One region of the Planococcus sp. TJ-301 genome, then DNA from elsewhere that is predicted to be linked to it. Evidence: predicted binding sites of a transcription regulator. Region 1 holds the regulator's gene; each other region holds the start of a gene.
The links. The regulator LexA, encoded in region 1, represses DNA repair genes until DNA is damaged. The targets are predictions, from matches to a motif close to CGAACATATGTTCG.
Positions count from the first base shown of each region.

Region 2: a site for LexA is predicted at 1,501-1,514, ahead of ruvA (Holliday junction branch migration protein RuvA). Genes of this name have one in related genera too.
Region 3: a site for LexA is predicted at 4,103-4,116, ahead of AC4EHJ_RS15080 (YhjD family protein). Genes of this name have one in related genera too.

Region 1 covers NZ_JBZDOH010000001.1:889,687-897,300, forward strand. Annotated here, with positions in the region: gene tkt (transketolase) at 246-2,243, opposite strand; gene AC4EHJ_RS04610 (DUF896 domain-containing protein) at 2,370-2,603, opposite strand; gene AC4EHJ_RS04615 (YneB family resolvase-like protein) at 2,662-3,315, opposite strand; gene yneA (cell division suppressor protein YneA) at 3,312-3,629, opposite strand; gene lexA (transcriptional repressor LexA) at 3,795-4,415, shown strand; gene AC4EHJ_RS04630 (class I SAM-dependent methyltransferase) at 4,461-5,201, opposite strand; gene AC4EHJ_RS04635 (hypothetical protein) at 5,268-5,462, opposite strand; gene AC4EHJ_RS04640 (hypothetical protein) at 5,632-5,832, opposite strand; gene glnA (type I glutamate--ammonia ligase) at 6,047-7,381, opposite strand; gene AC4EHJ_RS04650 (MerR family transcriptional regulator) at 7,421-7,614, opposite strand, start outside.
Region 2 covers NZ_JBZDOH010000001.1:218,069-225,682, reverse strand. Annotated here, with positions in the region: gene ruvB (Holliday junction branch migration DNA helicase RuvB) at 1-849, opposite strand, end outside; gene ruvA (Holliday junction branch migration protein RuvA) at 869-1,465, opposite strand; gene AC4EHJ_RS01160 (transcription repressor NadR) at 1,593-2,126, shown strand; gene pheA (prephenate dehydratase) at 2,352-3,221, opposite strand; gene AC4EHJ_RS01150 (ACT domain-containing protein) at 3,237-3,689, opposite strand; gene obgE (GTPase ObgE) at 3,717-5,006, opposite strand; gene AC4EHJ_RS01140 (Spo0B domain-containing protein) at 5,008-5,523, opposite strand; gene rpmA (50S ribosomal protein L27) at 5,651-5,941, opposite strand; gene AC4EHJ_RS01130 (ribosomal-processing cysteine protease Prp) at 5,955-6,284, opposite strand; gene rplU (50S ribosomal protein L21) at 6,288-6,596, opposite strand; ribosomal protein L21 leader region at 6,612-6,694, opposite strand; gene minD (septum site-determining protein MinD) at 6,986-7,614, opposite strand, start outside.
Region 3 covers NZ_JBZDOH010000004.1:67,915-75,528, reverse strand. Annotated here, with positions in the region: gene uvrA (excinuclease ABC subunit UvrA) at 1-483, opposite strand, end outside; gene uvrB (excinuclease ABC subunit UvrB) at 490-2,472, opposite strand; gene AC4EHJ_RS15090 (IDEAL domain-containing protein) at 2,698-2,937, opposite strand; gene AC4EHJ_RS15085 (competence protein ComK) at 3,115-3,669, shown strand; gene AC4EHJ_RS15080 (YhjD family protein) at 3,716-4,081, opposite strand; gene AC4EHJ_RS15075 (ABC1 kinase family protein) at 4,752-6,368, opposite strand; gene AC4EHJ_RS15070 (enoyl-CoA hydratase-related protein) at 6,473-7,249, shown strand; gene AC4EHJ_RS15065 (hypothetical protein) at 7,286-7,614, shown strand, end outside.

The DNA of each region.
Region 1 (7,614 bases):
GCAAAATAGCACCGACTCCCAAGGGAGCAGTGAAACGATGAAGTGCCGAAATTCACTCGGGCGCTAGCACGAGTTAATTCGGCGCGAGCCCGCAGGAAAGATATGGACGAAAATAGTTCGGGCATATCTTTGCGACGCAGGAGCATATGTTTTAGCGATGCTGTTTTGCGGAATATCGGTTTTTAAAAAAAGTAAAAAAAAAAGACGGAAACAAGTTCTGTTTCCGTCTTTGGTATTTGCATTTATTAGTTTAGAAGAGCTTTGACTTTTGACACTACGTTTTCAGGAGTGAATCCGAACTCTTTCATGATGCGGTCGCCAGGTGCGCTTGCACCGAAACGGTCGATTGAAAGAATGTCGCCTTCGTCTCCCGTGTAGCGTTCCCAGCCAAATGAAGTTCCCATTTCGATTGCTAGACGTTTTTTGACTGTCGTCGGGATAACGGACTGTTTGTATGCTTTGTCCTGTTTCTCGAATCGGTCCCATGATGGCATAGAAACGACTGATACTGCGATGCCTTCTTCAGCCAACTGCTTTTGGGCAGTAACTGCGAGGCTGACTTCAGAACCGGTTGCAAGCAATAGCGCTTGTGGGTTTTCAGCAGGAGATACCACGTATGCCCCTTTTTCCACACCACTGTCAGCCAATTCGCCGCTGTGTTCAAGGACCGGCAAGTCTTGGCGTGAAAGCACCAATAGGGTCGGGTGGTCTTTCGCTGTGACAGCAAGCTTCCATGCTGCTTTGGTTTCGTTAGCATCTGCAGGGCGCACAACGCACAAGTTTGGCATAGCGCGAAGTGAAGCCAAATGTTCTACTGGCTCGTGAGTCGGGCCATCTTCCCCTACTGCGACACTGTCGTGTGTAAAGACGTATGTGACCGGTAATCCCATTAATGCTGCTAGGCGGATTGCCGGGCGCACGTAATCGCTGAACACGAAGAACGTTCCGCCGAAAACATTGAGTCCGCCGTGAAGAGCCATACCGTTAAGGGCAGTCCCCATTGCGAATTCACGGACACCGAACCAGATATTGCGTCCAGTCGGATTTTCCGCATCAAAGTCGCCTCCGCCTTTGATTGTCGTTTTGTTCGAACCAGCCAAATCGGCGCTGCCGCCGAAGAATGATGGCACTGCTTTTGCGATGGCATTGATCATATCGCCTGAAGAAGCGCGAGTCGCTTGTTTTTTACCAGCTTCGTACACAGGGAAATCCGCATCAAAGTTCTCAGGCAAATCGCCTTTGATCGCTTTTTGCAGCTGCTGAGCCAATTCTGGATAGGCTGCTTCGTATTTAGAGAAAAGCTCATTCCATGCTTTTTCAGCGTTGCCGCCTAGCTCTTCAGTTGCTTTATTAAAAGTTTCATAGACTTCTTCTGGGACATAAAAATCTTCGTCAAATGTCCACTTGTAATATTCTTTAACAAGTTTCATCTCAGCTTCACCCAGTGGAGCTCCGTGAGCGTCCGCTTTACCGGATTTGTTTGGCGCGCCATAGCCAATGACCGTTTTCACTTCGATCAATGTCGGTTTGTCCCCTGATTGCTTCGCTTGTGCGATTTTTTCAGACAAGTCGTCAAGCTTGTTGCCGTCATCTACGCGCAGATAGTTCCAGCCATATGATTCAAAGCGCTTTTGGATGTTTTCAGAGAAACTCATACCAAGGTCGCCGTCAAGTGAGATATCGTTGCTATCGTATAAAACGACCAATTTGTTTAATTTCAAGTGCCCAGCAAGTGAAATCGCTTCGCCTGCTACGCCTTCCATCAAATCTCCGTCTCCGCATAGAGAGAAGGTATGGTGGTCGACGACATCCATGTTGTCTTTATTGTATGTAGCTGACAAATGGCGTTCTGCCATAGCCATGCCGACTGCCATGCCGATTCCTTGGCCAAGTGGTCCCGTTGTCGCTTCTACGCCAACTGTGTGATGATATTCCGGATGTCCCGGTGTTTTCGAATCCCATTGGCGAAAGTTTTTGATCTCGTCCAATTCAAGTCCGTAGCCGCTTAAATGCAATAAGCTGTATAAAAGCATCGAACCATGTCCCGCCGAAAGCACGAAACGGTCACGGTTGAACCAGTTCGGGTTTTTCGGGTTGTGGTTCATGTGTTTTGTCCATAATGTATAAGCCATAGGAGCTGCTCCCATTGGCAATCCCGGATGACCTGAGTTCGCTTTCTCAATCGCATCGATGGAAAGTGTACGTATAGTAGTTACTGCAAGCTGATCTGCATGGTTTGACATAAAAACATCCTCTCACTAACAATTTTAATCCTATTCTAGTGTAGTCAACAATAGGAAAGAATACAACTAGAAATGCGCCAAGAGCCAAGCGCTGAAGTCTGGACACAACAAAAAAAAGAACAAGTATTAATTTAAATACTTATTCTCTCGGATATTTTTGACCTTCTCCGGCGTTACATCGTTACCTTCCGGATCAATCACTTTTACGTTTTCAATTGTGCCGCGCATCGTTTGGCGGAAAGTTGCCAAATACTCCTGGCGCAATGCAGATTGTTCTTTTGCCTCTTCAATGGACAAGCCCACAGTCTTGGATTTTCGAGATAATTCGTTAATGCGTTTTATTTTATCTGGAGATAACATTAGAATCCCGCCTTTCTTCTATCATATCGTACAAAAGAAGCGGGATTTCTGCAATCTATTAGCCCTCTTTCATCTCGAGGAATTCTCTGTAGCGTCTGTGGACGGTTGCTTTGCTTGCCTGATAACCGAAGCCTTGCAGCGTTACCGCAATTTCATGGAACGTCAGCCCGTTCTGTTTCAGGCTGACAATCTGATCGATCGGCAAGTCTAAGCGCTCCCGTCCATCGGGGTTGCCCCTGCCTTTTAGATTGCGTTCAGGCTTGTAGCCATTTTCAACAGCGCGCTTCATGCCACGTTTGATTTTGGCATTATGTATTTTGCGCTGATATTCTTCAACAACCGCTAAAATCTCCAGGACCATGTCGTCCATATCATTTAATGCAATGGGACCTTGATCGGTCAATGTAAAAACCTCCACGCCATATTTTTTCATGACGTGAAGCAGCGCGATCCGAGCATGGCCACGGCCAAGACGGGTTTCATCCTGAATGAAAACCGCTGAAACTTTATCGGTTTTAATGACGTTGAGCATCTCCAAGAGCCCTTCCCGGTCCATTTCGTAGCCGCTGTGCTGATCTTTAAAGATGTCTGAAACAATGTATCCTTGCGCAAATGCGAATTTCAATAATTCTTCTTCCTGCCGTTCAAGTGAACTTTCCTGGGTGTCTTTCGTGGTGCTGACGCGGCAATAAATTAACGCAGACTTCTTCATTCTGCATCACCCGCCAGTTTGGTGGTTTCGTCTGGGGCGAATTTTAGTTGTTCGCTGGGGATTTTGATTGATTGTCCAGCAATGATCTTCGGAGTGCTTAAGCCATTCTCCTTCATGATTTCTTCAATCCACTCCTGATGGGGGGTATTGCCGCTGAATGACTCCGCAAGTGTCCACAAAGTATCGCCTTGTTCGACTTGCACTAGGCTCATTTGATCTTCCTGCGCGTTATGGGTGAAAACCGAATAGAATGAAAAAGATAGAATCAGAAGAAAGAGTACTGTCAGGTAAGAATTTTTTTGGATGAATGTCATAAGAACCGCCTCCTAAGAATGTGTGTTCGGAATGTATGTTCTTACTTTAATGCGAACAAGTGTTTTTGTCAACAAATAAATTCGAACCTATGTTTGCATTTCATATCCCAAGTTGGTATACTATTGATAGAAAACATGCTGAACTATTAAAAAGAGGTGAAACTGTTGAAAAAAGTATCGAAACGCCAAGAAGATATTTTGTCATTCATAAAAGACGAAGTCCGGGCCAAAGGCTACCCGCCTTCCGTCCGTGAAATTGGAGAGGCAGTTGGCTTGGCATCAAGCTCGACTGTCCATGGCCATCTTGCCCGCCTTGAAAGCAAAGGCTTGATCCGCCGCGACCCGACAAAACCGAGAGCAATTGAAATTATCAGCACTGATGATTCACTGGTTGAAAAAAGCCCGGTCCTTCATGTACCGCTTGTCGGTAAAGTAACGGCTGGCGTTCCGATCACGGCGATCGAGAATGTGGAAGAGTATTTCCCGCTTCCCCAGTCATACGGAACTGAGGACGACCATATTTTCATGCTGGAAATCATGGGAGAAAGTATGATCGAAGCTGGCATCCTGAATGGTGACTATGTCGTAGTGAAACAGCAGCAAACCGCTAACAATGGCGACATCGTGGTAGCTATGACCGCTGATGACGAAGCGACAGTCAAACGATTTTTCAAAGAAGACAATTATTTCCGCCTGCAGCCTGAAAATTCATCGATGGATCCAATCATCGTAGACCAGGTCTCCATCCTTGGAAAAGTGGTCGGAGTTTACCGCCAACTACATTAATCATGACACATAAAGACGCCGAGAGAATTTCTCTCGGCGCCTTTTTTAGTTTCCTACCTTTTGGGCAGACAAAATCAACATCAACGGAATGCGCTCCCGCCGTTCAAACTCTGCTGCGGATTCGAAATTTGTAGGGACCGGCTTTCCTTCCCTGAGGGCAGTTACAGCAAATCCGGCTTCTATTAGCGCTGTAAAGTAGGTTTCTGTCGTTCGGTGATGCTTGACGACTGTCTTGCTTATCCAGGGCTCACCGCGCTCGCCTTCCTTGAAATAATCATCGACCACCCAATCACCTCTGCGTTCGCCTTGCGCTTTACTCGCAAACGACGAAGTGGTCAATGGGTGCTGTACAGTGAAAATGAATTTACCGTCCAGCACCAATGCTTGATTGATTTCCTTGAACAAGTGTCTGATATCCGTCAAGTAATGGATGACAAACCGCGAGACAATCAAATCGTATTCTGAACCCTTTGCTTGAAACGATTCAAGGTCCGCTATATGTATCTTGCCACCCAGCTGTGCCGTTGCTCTACTTGCCAGCAATGCCATCTCCCTTGAGCCTTCTATTCCCGTATAGGATGCTGCTCCAGAGCCGAGCAGTTCATTGCCAAATTTACCGTCTCCACAACCGAGGTCCAAGATTGCTTTCCCTTCGACTTCACCCATTAGGTCACAGATAATCGGTTTCTCTATCGCGTTATTCGGGCTTTCCTTGCGCTCTCTCCGTTTCAAAAAACCCGCTAAAAAATCCTTATCGTCGTAAACACTCGATCCTTTAAATTCCACCTAGCCAGCTCCTCTTCTAATTTTAGGCATAAAAAAAGCATCCGTTAAAACGCGATGCTTCAGGCCTCATAATTCATAGACCATAATGTATTTTACTTGTGTGATAGTAATACGGTATAGGCGGTCGTTGTCCTGGTCCGTGATTTCAAACGTGCCGTGAGTCGGAATATTGCGCAATGCTGATTCTTTGTTTTCAGCATATACTGTCAGGACAATCGTATTGCCTTGGTCAAAATAGAATTCAACTTGGAAAGTTTTCATGCATCGGCCTCCTCTAAAGCAGAATGGTTTTTGCTTCTGTCTATCATACACCATTTGCGGGGCGAGTTGTCCATTCTTTTTGGAGTAAACGCTCTGGTAAATAGGGAAAACCCCGAATACGGACTCATAATGAGCCGAATTCGGGGTACCGGTATTCTGAAGATCGTATTCAATTTTTGCTTTCGACTTTTTGCTGTTGCGATATCCACCAATCGATATGCCTCACGTCAAAAAAGATTGTATTGGCATAGGACTGGCTATGTGGAATCTGCCTTTTTGCGATGCTCTCATTAATTTGTTCTTCAGTCCTCGGGCATCCTACAGAATCTAAATACTTCCGCAGGTCTTTAACCCCTTGAATTTTCGTCAAACTAATCACCCCCACAAAATCTTCTTACTTTCTAAGAAAATTCAGTATGGGCTATTAATCGTACTATGAATTCTTCTTAATGATACCACAGTCCTGGAAAAACTAAACTTCCAAAATCAAAAAACTTTTATTTACTGACCCAAGTGGATAAGAAGCTTGGAAAGTTTGCAAAAAAAAACACACCAGTGCAAGTGCGCTGGTGTGTTATATTTGCTTAATACATTTTCAAGTATTGCTCGCGCTCCCATGGGTGAACCGCAATGCGGAACATGTCCCACTCGATTTCTTTCGCTTCCACAAAGTTGTTAAGAATGTGAGAACCAAGTGCTTTCGTCATCACTTCATTGCTTTGCAGCTCTTGAAGTGCTGCGTACAATGTTGGCGGAAGGTCTTGGATGCCCACAGCTTCGCGCTCTTTTCTGTTCATCGCGTAGATATTGCGGTCTACAGCTTTTGGTGGCGTCATTTTCTTCTTGATGCCGTCAAGGCCAGCAGCCAATAAAACAGCCATTGCCAAGTATGGGTTTGCAGCCGGATCAACAGAACGCACTTCTACGCGTGTTGACAATCCACGTGAAGCCGGGATACGGATCAACGGGCTGCGATTTTGTCCAGACCAAGCAATGTAGCACGGAGCTTCATAGCCAGGCACTAGGCGTTTGTAAGAATTGACAGTCGGGTTTGTAACCGCTGTGAACCCTTGTGCGTGCTCAAGGATACCTGCAAGGAATTGGTATGCTGTTTCACTTAACTTCATTTCGCCGTCTTCATCCAAGAAAGCATTCTCGTTGCCATTGAATAGGGAAACGTTCATGTGCATCCCTGATCCGTTGACGCCGAATAATGGTTTTGGCATGAATGTTGCATGCAAACCGTGTTTCCGAGCAATAGTTTTAACTACTAATTTGAATGTCTGGATATCGTCGCATGCTTTGACAGCATCTGCGTATTTAAAGTCGATTTCGTGCTGGCCTGGTGCTACTTCGTGGTGGGATGCTTCGATTTCAAAGCCCATTTCCTCTAACTCGAGCACGATGTCGCGTCGGCAGTTTTCGCCAAGGTCCATCGGCGCCAAGTCAAAATAACCGCCATTGTCGTTCAGTTCCAATGATGGTTCGCCGCGCTCGTCCAATTTGAACAAGAAGAATTCCGGCTCAGGCCCAAGATTGAAATGTGTAAAGCCAAGCTCTTCCATTTCTTTCAGTACGCGCTTCAAGTTATTGCGTGGATCGCCATCAAATGGAGTTCCGTCTGCACGGTAGATGTCGCAGATTAAACGTGCAACTTTTCCTTTGCCTGTGATCCATGGGAAAACGACCCATGTGTCAAGATCAGGGAACAGGTACATGTCTGATTCTTCGATTCGCACAAATCCATCAATAGAAGAACCGTCGAACATCATTTTGTTGTCTAAAGCCTTATCCAATTGGGATGTAGGGATTTCAACATTCTTAATGATACCTAAGATGTCTGTGAATTGCAGACGGATAAAGTTCACTTCTTGTTCTTGCATTAAACGTTTAATGTCTTCTTTAGTATACTTGCCCATATTCGCTTCACTCTCCTATGATTTTTTATGTAACCCGGTTCATTTGAAGAAACGGGATAAATCCCCTTGCCTAATGCCGCCTCTGTCGAACGATTTCGAGTTCAGCATTTCATCCCTCAAAATTCGCCGAAGCTCGGCATCCGTGATTGTTTGTGGAGCTGTCTTTTCAATTGTCGGTTGTGACCGCAGGGCATAAATCTTTTTTATGCCCGCAATATTGATGCCTTGATCAA
Region 2 (7,614 bases), 670 kb from region 1:
CGTATCAAGGCCAACCGGGCCACCACGGAAACGGGTAATCATGCCGACCAGCAATTTATGATCGATGTGGTCGAGGCCGAGTGGATCGACTTGCAGCATTTCAAGAGCCTGGCTCGCCATGTCTTCTGTGATCGTACCGTTGCCGCGCACTTGCGCAAAATCACGCACGCGCTTCAGCAGCCGGTTGGCGATGCGCGGCGTCCCACGGGAACGCCTGGCGATTTCCACCGCAGCGTTCGGCGCAATATCCGCTTCAAAGAGCTTTGAGCTGCGCTCTACGATATCCGTCAGCGATTCCGTGTCGTAATAATCCAAGCGCGCATGCACGCCGAATCGGTCGCGCAGTGGTGCTGACAATGCGCCGGCGCGCGTCGTCGCGCCAATCAGCGTGAACGGCGGCAAGTCGAGCCGCACAGATCGCGCAGTCGGCCCTTTGCCGACGACGATGTCGAGGCAGAAATCTTCCATGGCCGGATACAGCACTTCTTCGATCGAGCGGTTCAAGCGATGGATTTCATCGATGAATAGCACGTCGCCCGGTTCCAATGACGACACAATTGCCGCCAAGTCGCCGGGACGTTCGATTGCCGGACCGCTGGTCATTTTCACGCCGACTTCCATTTCATTGGCGATGACTGCAGCGAGCGTTGTCTTCCCGAGTCCAGGAGGCCCGTACAACAAGACGTGGTCCAAGCTTTCCTGGCGCATTTTCGCCGCTTCGATGAAAATCTCGAGGTTGTGCTTGACCTTATGCTGGCCGATATACTGCGACAGGAATTTCGGGCGCAGCGACTGTTCAAAGCGTTCGTCAAATTCCGATATTTCGCTGCCGATTACACGTTCTTCCATGCCGTTCGCCTCCTTTTCATCAAGATTGTTTCAGCAATAATTGCAGAGCTTTCTTCATATAACCTTCGGTGTTCAAATCCAGGTCTTTCAGCTGCGGCTTCACTTTCGTGATTTCACGCTCTGAATAGCCGAGTGCGCCAAGTGCCAGCATCGCTTCTTCCAGTTCGATATCGCCTTCAGCCAACAAGCCTGGCGCTTCGTTCGTCAAGAATGGCGCATCGAAAAACTCTGCCAGCTTACCTTTCAAATCGAGAATCATCTGGCGCGCAGTCTTTTTGCCGACACCTGGGAATTTCACCAGATACGACTCATCTTCCCGTTCGATCGCTTCGATGACGTGCTGCGGTTCGCCGCTTGCCAATATCGCAAGCGCCCCCTTCGGCCCGATGCCGGACACCGAAATGAGCTTGCGGAACAATTCGCGCTGCTCCAGCGTCGTAAAGCCGAATAGCAAATGCGCATCTTCCCTCACGTGATGATACAGGAAAACCTGCAATTCCTCTGTGCTGAATGAGTACGGGTTCGGCGCAAAAATCTGCCAGCCGATGCCTTGTTGTTCCACTACCAGATATTCGGGAGTCACACGTGTGACTATCCCTTTTATGTAATCGTACATAGATGTCCGCTCCTCCATTTTAACCTATTGATTATAGCATATTTGTTCGCCTTTTACGAAATAAACCCGTTAGGAAATTGTCCGTGGTAAAATGAATTTATCCTATCCGGAAAGCTGAGGTTGCATTATGAAAAAACTTTACGGAGAACAGCGCCGCCAGATTTTATTGGAAAAACTGAAAACCGCCGAAGCACCGTTGACCGGCGGTGAGCTTGCCGCTTTCGCCAACGTATCACGGCAGGTCATCGTCAGCGACATGACGCTCCTAAAAGCGCGCAGCGAGCCGATCATTGCAACGAGCTCCGGCTATCTCTTCCTCGCCGCCAGCGGCTCCAAAGAAGCGAGCAGGCAGATTGCATGCCGCCACCAGCCTGGCGACACGGAAGATGAACTGAAGATTCTCGTGCGCGCCGGCGCCACTGTGAAAGACGTCTCTGTCGAGCATCCCGTCTACGGCGAACTGACAGCCGGCATCCACGTCTCCGATGAAGCAGCCGTTGAAGCGTTCATGAAGCGCGTGCGCGATACCGGCGCGAGCTATCTGCTGGAATTGACCGACGGCACACATCTCCACACCATCACCGGGGCAAATGAAAGCATTTTAGACGCAGCAGTAGCTGCCATGCGCGAGCACGGCTTCTTGCTGGAAGATAATGAATAGAACGCAGAATCCTCTTGAGGGTTCTGTGTTTTTTATTGGAAGTGTTGTGTTACTTGCAGAATACGGCAGAATACTCGCAGCAAACCGAATTTACTTGCAGAATAACTAGTTTGTTTGCAGAATATCGGATTTATTTGCAGAATCCTGCACTTTCTTTGCGGAATAACGAACTTGTTTGCAGCATCAATAAAAAACCCCGCAGCCAATACGGCTGTGGGGTTTAACTCAGGAATTCTTATACATATAATACGAGCCGAGCGTTTTGACTTCGCAGCCGATCGCCGCAAGTTCTTCGAGCGCGCCGCGCATCATTGTCGCATTTTCGTCTTCCAGCACGTCGACGATAAAGAAATAATCGCCAAGGCCGGTTTTCAAGGGACGCGACTCAATTTTGCTTAAATTGAGCTGGCGCCACGCGAAGACGGAAAGGATTTGATGGAGCACGCCGGAACGGTCGTCTTTCGGCGGCGAGATCATCAACGTCGTTTTAATCTCGTTTTCATGCCCCGCGATTTCCAATTTATGATTCGTTTTCGACAGCACGAAAAAGCGCGTGTGGTTGAAATGAAAATCATGGATATCGCGGTGCAGGATTGTCAAGCCGTATTTATGAGCCGCGAATTCATTGCCAATCGCTGCAATCGGGCGCTCTGGAAGCTCCGACACCATTTTGGCCGCCGCTGAAGTCGAGCTGTATTGCTCGAGCGGCGTGTTCCGGTAGGTATAAAACAGGAATTTATGGCTTTGGGCGAGCGCCTGCGGGTGCGAGTAAATCGCTTCGAACGATTCGGCTTCAGCGTTTTCCGGATGCACCAGAAAATGCTGGCCGATCGGCGAAAGGACTTCTGCTGCCACATACAATTTCGCTTCATGGAATAAATAATCGACCGTCAACGACACAGAACCTTCAAGCGCATTTTCGAGCGGCACGACCGCGTAGTCGACGCGGCCTTCCGCTACTGCTTCAATGCATTCAGGAATAGTGGCAAACGGCACCAGCGTGCTTTCCGGGAACACCCGGACAGCCGCCAGATGGGTGAATGAGGCTTCTGGCCCCAAATACGAAATGCGGTCCTTCAAGTTTTCTCCAGCCATTCAACCACTCCTAAGTTAAGATGATCCGCTTGATACGACATCAGCCGACTCGACAAAATCGAGTTTTTTCAGCTGCTGCAAAAACGCATCCAATTCCAGGTCCATCGCCGTCACATCGAGCGACAGCGTAACGTTCGCACGCCCTTGGATCGGGATGGTCTGGTGGATGGTCAAAATATTGCAGCCGGCTTCAGCAACCGACTGCAGCAAGGTGGCAAGCGTTCCAGAGCGGTCTTCGAGCTGTAAAAACACCGTCAGGATCCGTTCTTTCACAATCGAATGGAATGGAAATACCGCATCCCGATATTTGTAAAACGCACTGCGTGAAAGCCCGGCGTGATTGACAGCGTCCAAAATCGACATGCGGTCGCGCTGCAGCAGACGCTTTACTTCAAGCGTCTTTTGCATCGCTTCGGTCAACACGTCTTCACGCACCAAATAATACCGTTGTTCGGATACATCCTTCATTCAATAAACCTCCCAGAAATCTCTCAATCAGTCCATGAATTCAAATTCGAATTCAAGCAGGCGGACCGTGTCGCCGTTTTCAGCGCCGCGTTCACGCAAAGCATCATCAATGCCCATTCCTCGCATTTGGCGGGAGAAACGGCGAATTGAATCTTCACGCGAGAAATCGGTCATCTTGAACATACGCTCGATAGCGTAGCCGGACAAGACGAATGCACCGTCAGATTCGCGTGTGATATTGAAGCCGTCTGATTCCTTCTCGTGCTTGTAGAGAACCGTGCTTTCAGATTCGTCCACTTCTTCGTCGATCAACGGGAATTCAGGAGTCACTTCGATAAGATCCGCAATCGCGAACAGAAGATTCGACAAGCCTTGTCGGCTTAATGCGGAAACCGGGAAAATTTGTGCATCTTCCGGCATTTTTTCGCGGAATTTCTTCAAGTTCTCTTCAGAATCCGGCATATCCATTTTGTTCGCCACGATCAATTCTGGGCGTTCCGTCAAACGCATATTGTATTGTTTCAGTTCTTCTGTAATCGTCAGATAATCATCATACGGGTCGCGGCCTTCAAGAGCGGACATATCGATGACATGGATGATAACGCGCGTGCGCTCGATGTGGCGCAGGAATTGATGGCCGAGGCCGACTCCTTGGTGCGCGCCTTCGATCAATCCTGGCAAATCGGCCATAACGAAACTGCGGTGGTCTTCTGTTTCAACCATTCCGAGGTTTGGCACGATTGTTGTGAAATGATATTCAGCGATTTTCGGCTTCGCAGCAGAAACGACTGACAATAACGTCGATTTCCCGACACTCGGGAATCCGACAAGTCCGGCATCCGCCAACACTTTCAATTCCAGAACGACGTTGCGTTCAAAGCCCGGTTCGCCTTTTTCCGATAATTCCGGAGCTGGGTTCTGCGGCGTGGCGAAACGCGAGTTGCCGCGCCCGCCGCGCCCACCGCGTGTGATGATTGCTGTTTGGCCTTGTTCAACCAAATCGGCAATCGTTTCACCCGTATCGGCGTCTTTTACGACTGTGCCCGGCGGAACTTGGATAATCGTATCCTGTGCTTTCGCGCCATGCTGGTTTTTGCTCATTCCGTGCGTACCGCGGTCCGCTTTGAAAATCCGTTTGTAGCGGAAATCCATGAGCGTGCGCAAGCCTTCATCTACCATGAATACGATGTTTCCGCCTTTACCGCCATCGCCGCCCGCTGGACCGCCATTTGGTACATATTTTTCGCGGCGGAACGCTACCATACCGTCCCCGCCGTCGCCACCTCTAACATAAACTTTTACGTGATCGACAAACATATTATCCCTCCATCTGTGAGCGGACGGCCACTTCTAAGCCGTCGCTGCCACACTTTATTACTGCTGTGTCTAGCGAACTTTCCGGTAACTGCAGCCCCTGCCAGTCCCCGTTCAATGAAATCTTCATCGCAAGCGACTCGTTTTCATTCCATATACTTATTGTACAAACATATTCAACGAACGGATCCATTTGAGGCCGGACCGTTTCGGCGAATTTTTCCAGCATTCCGGCAAACGCCCCGTCCAGCTTCGCAATGCCGGCTTCCGCCGTGCATTCGGTTTGGATCGCCAATTCCGGATAGCGCCATTTTGACAATAGCAGCCATTCTTCCGTTATCGGCATAGCCAATCCCGCGAGCCGGCTCATGTGCACAGCCGCTTCGGCATGAGAGCGAATCATCGCTTTGGCCTTTTCCGGTTGCCCGAGGTCCAGATACATGCCGATCAATTGCAACTCATTCAGAAAATCATGCCGCGCATGCCGAAGCGATTGTACCACTGATTTTGACACGTCCATAAGTCACTTCCTATTTCAGCTTCTTTTATCAGTATACCAATTTCGCAGCGCAATTTCCCGGATTTTAGCTGGCTGCTGCATCTATTCAAAATAAAAAGGACTGCCAAAGCAGCCCTTTTCGTTTTTATTAAGCTTCTTGTGCAACTGGGTATACGCTCACTTTTTTCTTGTCGCGTCCGTAACGTTCGAAACGTACGATTCCGTCAATTTTTGAAAATAGTGTGTCGTCTCCGCCGCGTCCAACGTTTTCACCTGGATAAATTTTAGTACCGCGTTGACGGTATAAAATTGAACCACCAGTAACTAGTTGTCCGTCTGCACGTTTAGCGCCAAGGCGTTTTGATTCTGAGTCACGTCCGTTTCTCGTTGAACCTACACCTTTTTTGGATGCGAAAAACTGAAGATCTAATCTTAACATTCTGTCCCACCTCCTAAGCTGTGAAGGTTATTTTAATATATTGCCCATAATCGTGTTCAATCGTTTTTAAAGAAACAATCATTCCGCGCACCAGCAGTTGTACCTGCTCGTCCGTTTTTTCATCCAGTCCTGCCGGAAACACGACTTTCAATAAGCCGCTGCTTCCCTGCTCGATGTCAGGTTCGATTCCCGTAAGCTCCATTATGGCATTCACCGCTCCAAATGAGACAGCAGATGCGCCAGCGCAGACGAGGTCTTGCCCGTGTTCGGCATAGTCGGCATGCCCGGACATTTCAAATGACGAAATCCGGTTTGATGTTTCAGTTACGTTTACTCGTATCATGTCTTACAGGTTGATCGCGTCGACAGTCAATTTCGTGTATGGCTGACGGTGACCTTGTTTTTTACGGTAGTTCTTTTTAGCTTTGTATTTGAAGACTGTGATCTTTTTGCCTTTTCCGCTTTTCACGACTTTAGCAGTAACAGTAGCTCCTTCAACAAAAGGAACACCGAATTTAGATTCATCTCCACCTACAAATAGAACTTTGTCAAATGTGATAACGTCACCAGCTTCTCCAGTCAATTTCTCAACATAGATTTCTTGGCCCGCTTCAACTTTGATCTGTTTTCCACCAGTTTCAATAATTGCGTACATATTCTTGCACCTCCTCTTAGAATTAGGACTCGCCTATTCAGGTGATCCGCATTGCTGCCGATGCTTAAGCTACCTGATTCGAGCGGTTGTAGCACAGGTGCGCTACAAACATAACATTAGAATAATACCACGCCAGACAACCCGCGTCAATAGTTATTCGCAAGTGAGTGGCTGCGGAATAAAACTTAGTGTGGCTTTGTAATTTTTGCAGTTTCTCTTATGTTCATTTTCCGGGTTACTGATTTACTTGCGGCATACGGTGCGTTGCTTGCAGAATAAAAAATTCGTTTGCGCAATCCAGTGGTTTATTTGCAGCACGTCTCAGACGCTGCGTCCCTCGAACTCAAAAATAAAGCCCCCGCATCGCTGCGGAGGTTTTTGGTCCATTCTTATTTCGTAAAGATCGCTTTGATTTTCGAGAAGACGCCTTGGCTCTTCTTGTCCATCGTCATCAACGGCACCGATTCGCCGAGGATGCGGCGGGCGATGTTGCGGTAGCCGAGCGCTGCTGGGTTCGCCGGGTTCATGACCACAGGCTCTCCACGGTTCGAGCTCGTGATGACGCTCTCGTCGTCTGCAACGATGCCGAGAAGATCGATCGACAAATGCGTTGTGATTTCATTGACGTCAAGCGCTTCACCGGCATTCATCAAATGCTGGCGGATGCGGTTGATGATCAATTTCGGCGGTTCGATGTTTTCTTCCATTTCAAGCAAACCGATGATGCGGTCGGCGTCGCGCACCGCTGAAATTTCAGGGGTCGTCACGACAATCGCCTTGTCCGCACCGGCAACGGCGTTTTTATAGCCTTGCTCGATGCCTGCCGGGCAGTCGATGATGACAAAATCATAATCTTTCTTGAGTTCCGTCACCAATTCGCGCATCTGTTCCGGGTTGACATCGTTTTTGTCAGCTGTTTGGGCAGCCGGCAATAAATACAGCATATCTTCAAAACGCTTGTCTTTAACAAGCGCCTGATGCACTTTGCAGCGTCCTTCCAAAACATCGATCAAATCGT
Region 3 (7,614 bases), on a different contig from region 1:
TTTACGCCCGGAGACGATTGGAGCAAGAATCTGCATTTTTGTGCGTTCCGGATAATCCACGATCCGGTCAACCATCTGTTCGATGGTCTGTGATGAAATTTCAATGCCGTGGTTCGGGCAGATCGGTTTCCCGACCCGCGCATACATCAAACGCATATAATCGTAGATTTCTGTCACTGTCGCGACTGTGGAACGCGGATTCTTGCTCGTTGTTTTTTGGTCGATCGAAATAGCCGGGGACAGCCCTTCAATCAAATCCACATCAGGCTTATCCATTTGCCCTAGAAATTGGCGCGCATAAGAAGACAGCGATTCAACGTACCTGCGCTGCCCTTCCGCATAAATCGTGTCGAACGCCAATGAAGATTTTCCGGAACCTGATAATCCCGTCATGACAACGAGTTGGTCCCGCGGGATAACAACATCTATATTCTTTAAATTATGTGCGCGTGCGCCTTGTATGCGTATCTCTTGGTTTTTCAAGTCTAATCATCCTTCCGCTTTCAATTCAAGCACTGTATCGCGCAATTCAGCTGCGCGTTCAAAATCAAGCGCTTTGGCCGCTTCTTTCATCTCTTTTTCGAGCAGGGAAATGAGTTTTACGCGCTCTTCTTTCTTGAGCTTTTTGCCCGAAACCGCTTTTGACACATATTCTTCGCCTTCTTCTGCAGCCTCTGTGGCGCGGATGACGTCGCGGATTTTCTTTTGTATTGTAATCGGCGTGATGCCGTGTTCTTCATTATAATCAGCCTGGATTGTGCGCCGGCGCGCCGTTTCATCAATCGCTTTCGTCATCGAATCCGTCATTCTATCGGCATACATGATGACATGGCCATTCGAATTACGTGCGGCGCGGCCCATCGTCTGAATCAATGAACGCTCAGAGCGCAGGAAGCCTTCTTTGTCCGCATCCAGAATCGTCACGAGCGACACTTCCGGAATATCCAGCCCTTCACGCAGCAAGTTGATGCCGACAAGAACGTCGTAGACGCCCATGCGCAGTTCACGGATGATTTCGATGCGTTCAAGTGTTTTGATCTCGGAATGGAGGTAATTGACTTTGATCCCCGCTTCTTTCAGATAAGCGGTGAGGTCTTCCGACATTTTCTTGGTCAACGTCGTCACCAAGACCCGCTCGTTGCGGTCTGTACGCTGTCGGATTTCATCCATTAAATCATCAATCTGTCCTTCGATTGGGCGCACTTCGATGGTCGGATCCAGGAGCCCTGTCGGCCGGATGATCTGCTCGACCATTTCCGGCGTGTGATCAAGTTCATATTGCCCCGGCGTCGCTGACACGAACACCGCCTGATGGATATGCTCCTCGAATTCCGTGAAGGTCAACGGGCGGTTGTCCATCGCCGAAGGCAGGCGGAAACCATGGTCGACGAGCACTTTTTTGCGTGCTTGGTCGCCATTGAACATGCCGCGCACCTGCGGCAGCGTGACGTGGCTTTCATCGACCACCAACAGGAAATCTTCCGGGAAATAATCGATGAGCGTATAAGGCTGCGCGCCAGCCGGGCGCAGCGTCAGATGCCTTGAATAGTTTTCGATGCCTGAGCAGAAGCCCATTTCGCGCATCATTTCCAAATCGTAGCGCGTTCGCTGTTCCAGCCGCTGTGCTTCAAGCAGCTTGTCTTCAGCGCGCATTTCTTTCAAGCGCTCTTCCAGCTCTTCTTCAATGTTGGCGATCGCTTTGACCATTTTGTCTTCGCGGGTAACAAAGTGGGACGCTGGAAAAATCGCGACGTGTTCACGTTCGCCGATGATTTCACCGGTCAGCGCATCGACTTCGCGGATGCGGTCGATTTCGTCGCCGAAAAACTCCACGCGCAGGCAGCGTTCATCGCGCGATGCCGGGAAGATTTCTACTACATCGCCCCGTACACGGAATGTGCCGCGGATAAAGTTGATGTCATTGCGCTCGTATTGCACATCGACCAGTTTTCGCAGCAGCTGGTTACGCTCGATTTCCATCCCTTTGCGCAGTGAAACCACGAGCTCCCGGTATTCTTTCGGAGAACCCAGGCCATAAATGCAAGATACTGAAGCAATGACGATGACGTCATCGCGTTCGAACAATGAACTCGTCGCCGAGTGCCGAAGTTTATCGATTTCATCGTTGATACTGGCATCTTTCTCGATAAACGTATCGGATTGCGGCACATAAGCTTCCGGTTGGTAATAATCATAATAACTGACAAAATACTCAACTGCATTGTCCGGAAAGAATTCCTTGAATTCACTGTACAGCTGACCAGCCAAAGTCTTGTTGTGCGCCATCACGAGCGTCGGCTTTTTCACTTGCTGGATGACGTTTGACATTGTATACGTCTTCCCTGTCCCTGTCGCTCCGAGCAGCGTCTGGCATTTCTTGCCGTTGATGATTCCTTGTGTCAGTTCGGTAATTGCAGCCGGCTGATCGCCCGCAGGCTCATAGGGTGCCTGAAGATTGAATTCCTGTTTCATGGTTAATGCCCTCCGTTCGTTCATTGTCTCTATTTTATCATATGCCCTAAAAATACCCTAACAAAAAGCGAACGTATGTTTTTTCACTATTTCTTTTGGATCTGCAGGTTGGCAGGGAAGAACCAATCCTGCTTCAAGGGGCGCCTGCACTGCGTAAACGTGCAAAAAAATGCATCGGACTAGGTCCGATGCATTTTTGATAACATTCTATAAAAAGCTGCTTACTCATTCTTCTTCGTGTTTTAGGGTCTTCAATTGCTCGCTATACGTGTTGAATGCTTTACGGTCGTTATTGTCCAGGGCTTCGTCGATGAGGCTCATCAGCTGCTCTTCTTGCTGAGAGCGGTGAACATGCTTCAGGAACAGATCCAAATAGATATCGTTCAGAAGTTTTTCCGCTTCGGTCGCTTTCTTTGTTTGAGCCATCGCTTTCATGAAATCAGCATAAGAATAATAGTTTTCCATTCTTCATCACCCCGAATGCTTTTCATTAGTATACAATATAAATTCTGAAAGAACAATCGTTTTTTGAAAATTCTAATGAAATAGAAAATATTTTATTTTCCGTAGTAAAGCCTTTGCTAATTTGCATTTTTTCCTTATAATGTTATATGTATAGTAAATTTGAGGGGTGTATAATTCATGAGAAAAAAGAATCATCAGCTCTTATCATATACGGTGTGCAGCAATACCTACGCACTTCTGCCGTATATTGACGGCCACAGAAACTGGACGCGGGTCATTGAAGACCGCAGCGAATTCATCGTAGAGGAATCCGTCTATAAAATCATCAGCTCTTCGTGCAGATTTTACAGGGGATCCCTCGAAAGCGCCACCCTCTATTCCCAGAAAGCGATCCGGGTCAAACATAAACCTCCTGTCATCATTGGGGAATATTACGGCAGCCCACTCATTTTCTTTCCTACCCATTCACCGAAGAACCGTGATTCGGTCTGGTTCAATTTTGATGCAGTCGAGTTGATCGACAGCGAAGACACCATTAAAGGAAGCCTTGTACACTTGAGCAACGGCATAAGCGTACCACTCGACGTGTCGCCCATCGCCCTCAGAAATCAGCATTCGTTTGCCGGTTCGCTGCGCCGCTTTTTCAGGAATTCCCAACAAATCCACAAGCAGCAGATGGTCTATTTGACGAAACGGCGGTATCCGCCCCGCGCTCAGCATCCGATGGATTGACCGCCGAAACTTCAGCCGCTGTTCATATTGAGGCTGGTGGACCTGGTCAAATCTCCCGGTGTGCCATCGCCAAATAAATTCGCAGCAGCTCCTCCACTTGATTGCGTAGGCGCAAATTCAAATAGCGCCTGTGATCTTCATAGCCCCCATGGTAAAAGACATATTCAGTAAAGGTATCATCGCCTGTCCCCTTCAGCATTTTCATATGCTGCTTGCGCATATGGATGTTCGTTTCCTTCAGCTCCCTCTGAACTTTCCGAATCGCTCCATCCACCAATTCAACATACGGCCTCTTCAACTTAAAAGGACCCTGTTCGAATAATGCACGGTCGCGCTCCAGAATGATCAGCACCATCGGCAAATACATCGCTTTTTCAAAATAGACGATTTCCTCTTGTGAGATTAACGGCATTTTTAGCACCTCCTCAAAAAGGGAACGTTTGTTCTTATTTTTAATTTTAGCGCCATTTCCTAAAATTGCAATAGCCTCCGTCAAATAATCCTTTCTGGAGTTTTATTTAATAAGTTGAATTAAAGAAGTAACTCATTTAAAACTGCTTCGGACGCTTTGGGTAAGGCTAGGATGATTGCTCCTGCGCAAGCTTGTCGCAAAAAGCCAGGCAAAGAACGCCTGGCTTTCTGCCAGAATCTTCTGCTTCTGTCTCTGCATCGCTTCGCTAGCTTCGAGACATGAAAGTGTGTTGCATCGCTGCGCTAGCTTCGAAGCAAAGGAAATGGTCCAAATTCCATTTGGCTATTCCCTTGCCTAGCCCTTGGCCGCGCCTTCGCTGGTAAGCTCTTTGAAAAATAAAGAGCTTAGTAGGTTCTGCTATTTTTGTAGACACGGAATAAAATTGCGGAAACTTCAGTAAGACTCTGTCCCTGTCTCTGCATCGCTTCGCTAGCTTCGAGACAAAGACATTGGTCTCGCAGGCTGCGGCCAATGTCTTGCCCGCGGCAAGCGAGGCAGTTTTGCGCAGTACTAATAAGAAGAATCATAATTCAACTCGCATGAATACACCCTTGCCATGAAAAAAAGAGCTGTCCGGAAGTCTGTAAAACAGAATTCCGGACAGCTCTTTTCATTTAATTGAACGGTAAACCCATAATGATCCGACGAAAAATCCGGAAGACACCCACATGAACGGCTCATGCCAGAACCACACCGAAACCGAGATGCCAGCGAACGACAGGATGGTGAACATGCCGGCAAACATCCGGCTCTGCAGATCGCGCTCATGCTGGCGATTGCGTCCGTCGCGATTTTCGATGTAATGGCGCATCCGCTCCGGCTCTTCCAAATAGCTGATGACTTTCTGCGGCAACACCCGGAATGGGCCCGAGGCGTTCAGCACCCAGCGCAGCACATCGCTTTTACCGAAGACAGGCTTGCCTTCTTTTTGAGTCGACGCCCATTCAAGAACGCGCGGCCGCGCCAATGCCAAGAGGTCAATGCCTGGATCCAGGACGTTCAGCACGCCAACAAAGATTGAAGCCGCACGACCGAAGAATGCGAACTCAGCTGGCAGCTGTACCGGTTGTGTCCGGACGATGTTTTGCATGTCCTTGAACAGCCGCTCCACGACAAAGCTGTCCATCTGCATCAGCTCGTCTGATTCGTATGCAGCGACCAATCGGGAAATCGTATCGGCCAAAAGCTCACGGTTAGCTTGCGGCAATAAGAACCGGAGCTCTTCAAGCGCATCAAGAACCAATTCGTAATTTTTGAAGATAATGCCTTCCGCAATGCGCAGGACAGCCTGTGAATCCGCGGTCGTGATTGTGCCCGTCATGCCGAAATCGATCAGCACAATCGTGCCATCAGGCTTCAGTAGAATGTTCCCGCCGTGCGGGTCAGCGTGGAATTGTCCGCCGTATAAAATCTGTTCGAGGAACAGGATGAACAGCCGCTCCGCGATTTCGTGGCGGTCGATTCCATTTTTTTCAATAAAGGCCAAGTCGGTGATGCGTGCCCCCTCGATCCATTCCATGACAAGGACGCGGCGCGTCGACAAATCATCAAAATAGACAGGAAAACGAATGCCGTCCATTTCGGAAAAACGGTCCGCGAACGCGCGTCCACTTTGCAGCTCCTGAAGGAAGTTCAATTCCGCACCGATCGTTTCGGTCATTTCCCCGAACAGCTGAGTGAAATTGATTTGTTTGGAGAGCGGCGTAAAGGTCTTCATAAACCAGATGACAATGCGCATCGCCTGAAAATCTGCCCGCAGCAATTTCTCAGTTCCCGGGCGCTGGATTTTCACGGCGACAACAGTGCCGTCTTTCAGCGTCCCTTTATAGACTTCTCCTATAGATGCGGAAGCAACCGCTCCTTCAGACAGTCCCGCCAAATAGCTGGAATAAGGGGAATTCCATTCTGTCTCCAACACAGATATGATTTTTTCACGTTCTACTGAAGGCACACGGTCCGTCAGCCCCTCGAGCTCTTCGAGAAAGGACTTTGGCATGATATCTGCCCGTGTTGACAGGAACTGCCCCATCTTGATCATCAGGCCGCCGAGTTTCAGCGCCAATGTCTTGTATTGTTTCGCTTGTTTCGTTACCAGGGTGTTCCATTTCTCCTCGACGAGAGGATTCCAGGCGCCACGGTGGCGCCGTTGGAACAACGTGGCTTGCGTATAAAATTTAACGGCCATGAAGACAATGCGATAAATGCGAATGAATGAAAACTGATTCATGAATGCGTGTCCCCCTCTCTGCGCTTAATTATAGAGCGGGATAGCACAATAGTCCAAAAAATGGTATGTTTTTAGAAGAAGGAAACACTTTAAGGGGGAGAAAAATGGACACAATTCATTACGAACAACAAGGGAACCTGGCGTTCATCACGTTAAACCGCCCTGATTCCATGAACGCCTTCAATTACGATATGCTTGCGGAGCTCGGCCAAGTGGTTGAAGCGATCCGCATCAATCCGGACATCCGCCTTGTTGTATTCACAGGCGCTGGAGAGAAAGCATTCAGTGTAGGCGCTGATTTAAAAGAACGGAAGACGCTGACTGAACAGCATGTAAAACGCAACATTTATAAAATCGGTGAAGTCTTTTCGACAATCGAGAATCTGCCTCAGCCGACGATTGCCATGATCAACGGCTTCGCGTTCGGCGGCGGCATGGAACTTGCGCTGGCGTGCGATTTCCGCATTGTGGCGGATGATACATTGCTCGGCCTAACAGAAACGAGCCTGGCCATTATCCCCGGAGCCGGCGGCACACAACGCCTGCCTCGTTTAATCGGCGAAGCGAAAGCACTGGAATTGATTTTGACGGCACGCCGCCTAAAAGCTGATGAAGCCCTTGCTTACGGAATTGCGACGAAAGTGGCTCCGCGCAGCGAGTTGATCCAAGTAACCGGCCAATTCGCTGACATGATGCTGGCGAACGGCCCAATTGCCATTCAGCAAGCGAAATTCGCCATCAAGAACGGCATGAACGCTGACTTGCAGACCGGACTTCACATTGAACGCAAAGCGTATGAAATGACAATTCCAACCGAAGACCGCATAGAAGCACTGATTGCATTCGGCGAAAAACGCAAACCCGTTTTCAAAGGAAAATAATGTAAAGCCGGCTGTTGAATTGCGCGACAGAATCGGATGCACGATGTACGAAATCATAGAGCGGAGAAAACGCAAAGCTTTTCCATTTTCATTGATTTTCTGGTGAAACGTGATTCGCGGCTCGCCCCTTTCGATTTCGATGTTAAAGACTACGGGCCGGTCATTTTGCTTACCCCGGTCTGGGCGGGAAAGATTGCTGCGCCAATGCGGACTTTCCTTAAAAGGGAAAAGGCGAACTTAACGGATTATTCCTTTATCACAATATGCAGCGGGGCAAAGGGACAGCGCGAAAAACTGGCCGCTGTAGCCGAGCAGTGGATCAACAACCTGCTGCTCGAAGAAAAGCGCAATAAAATCAAGTATGC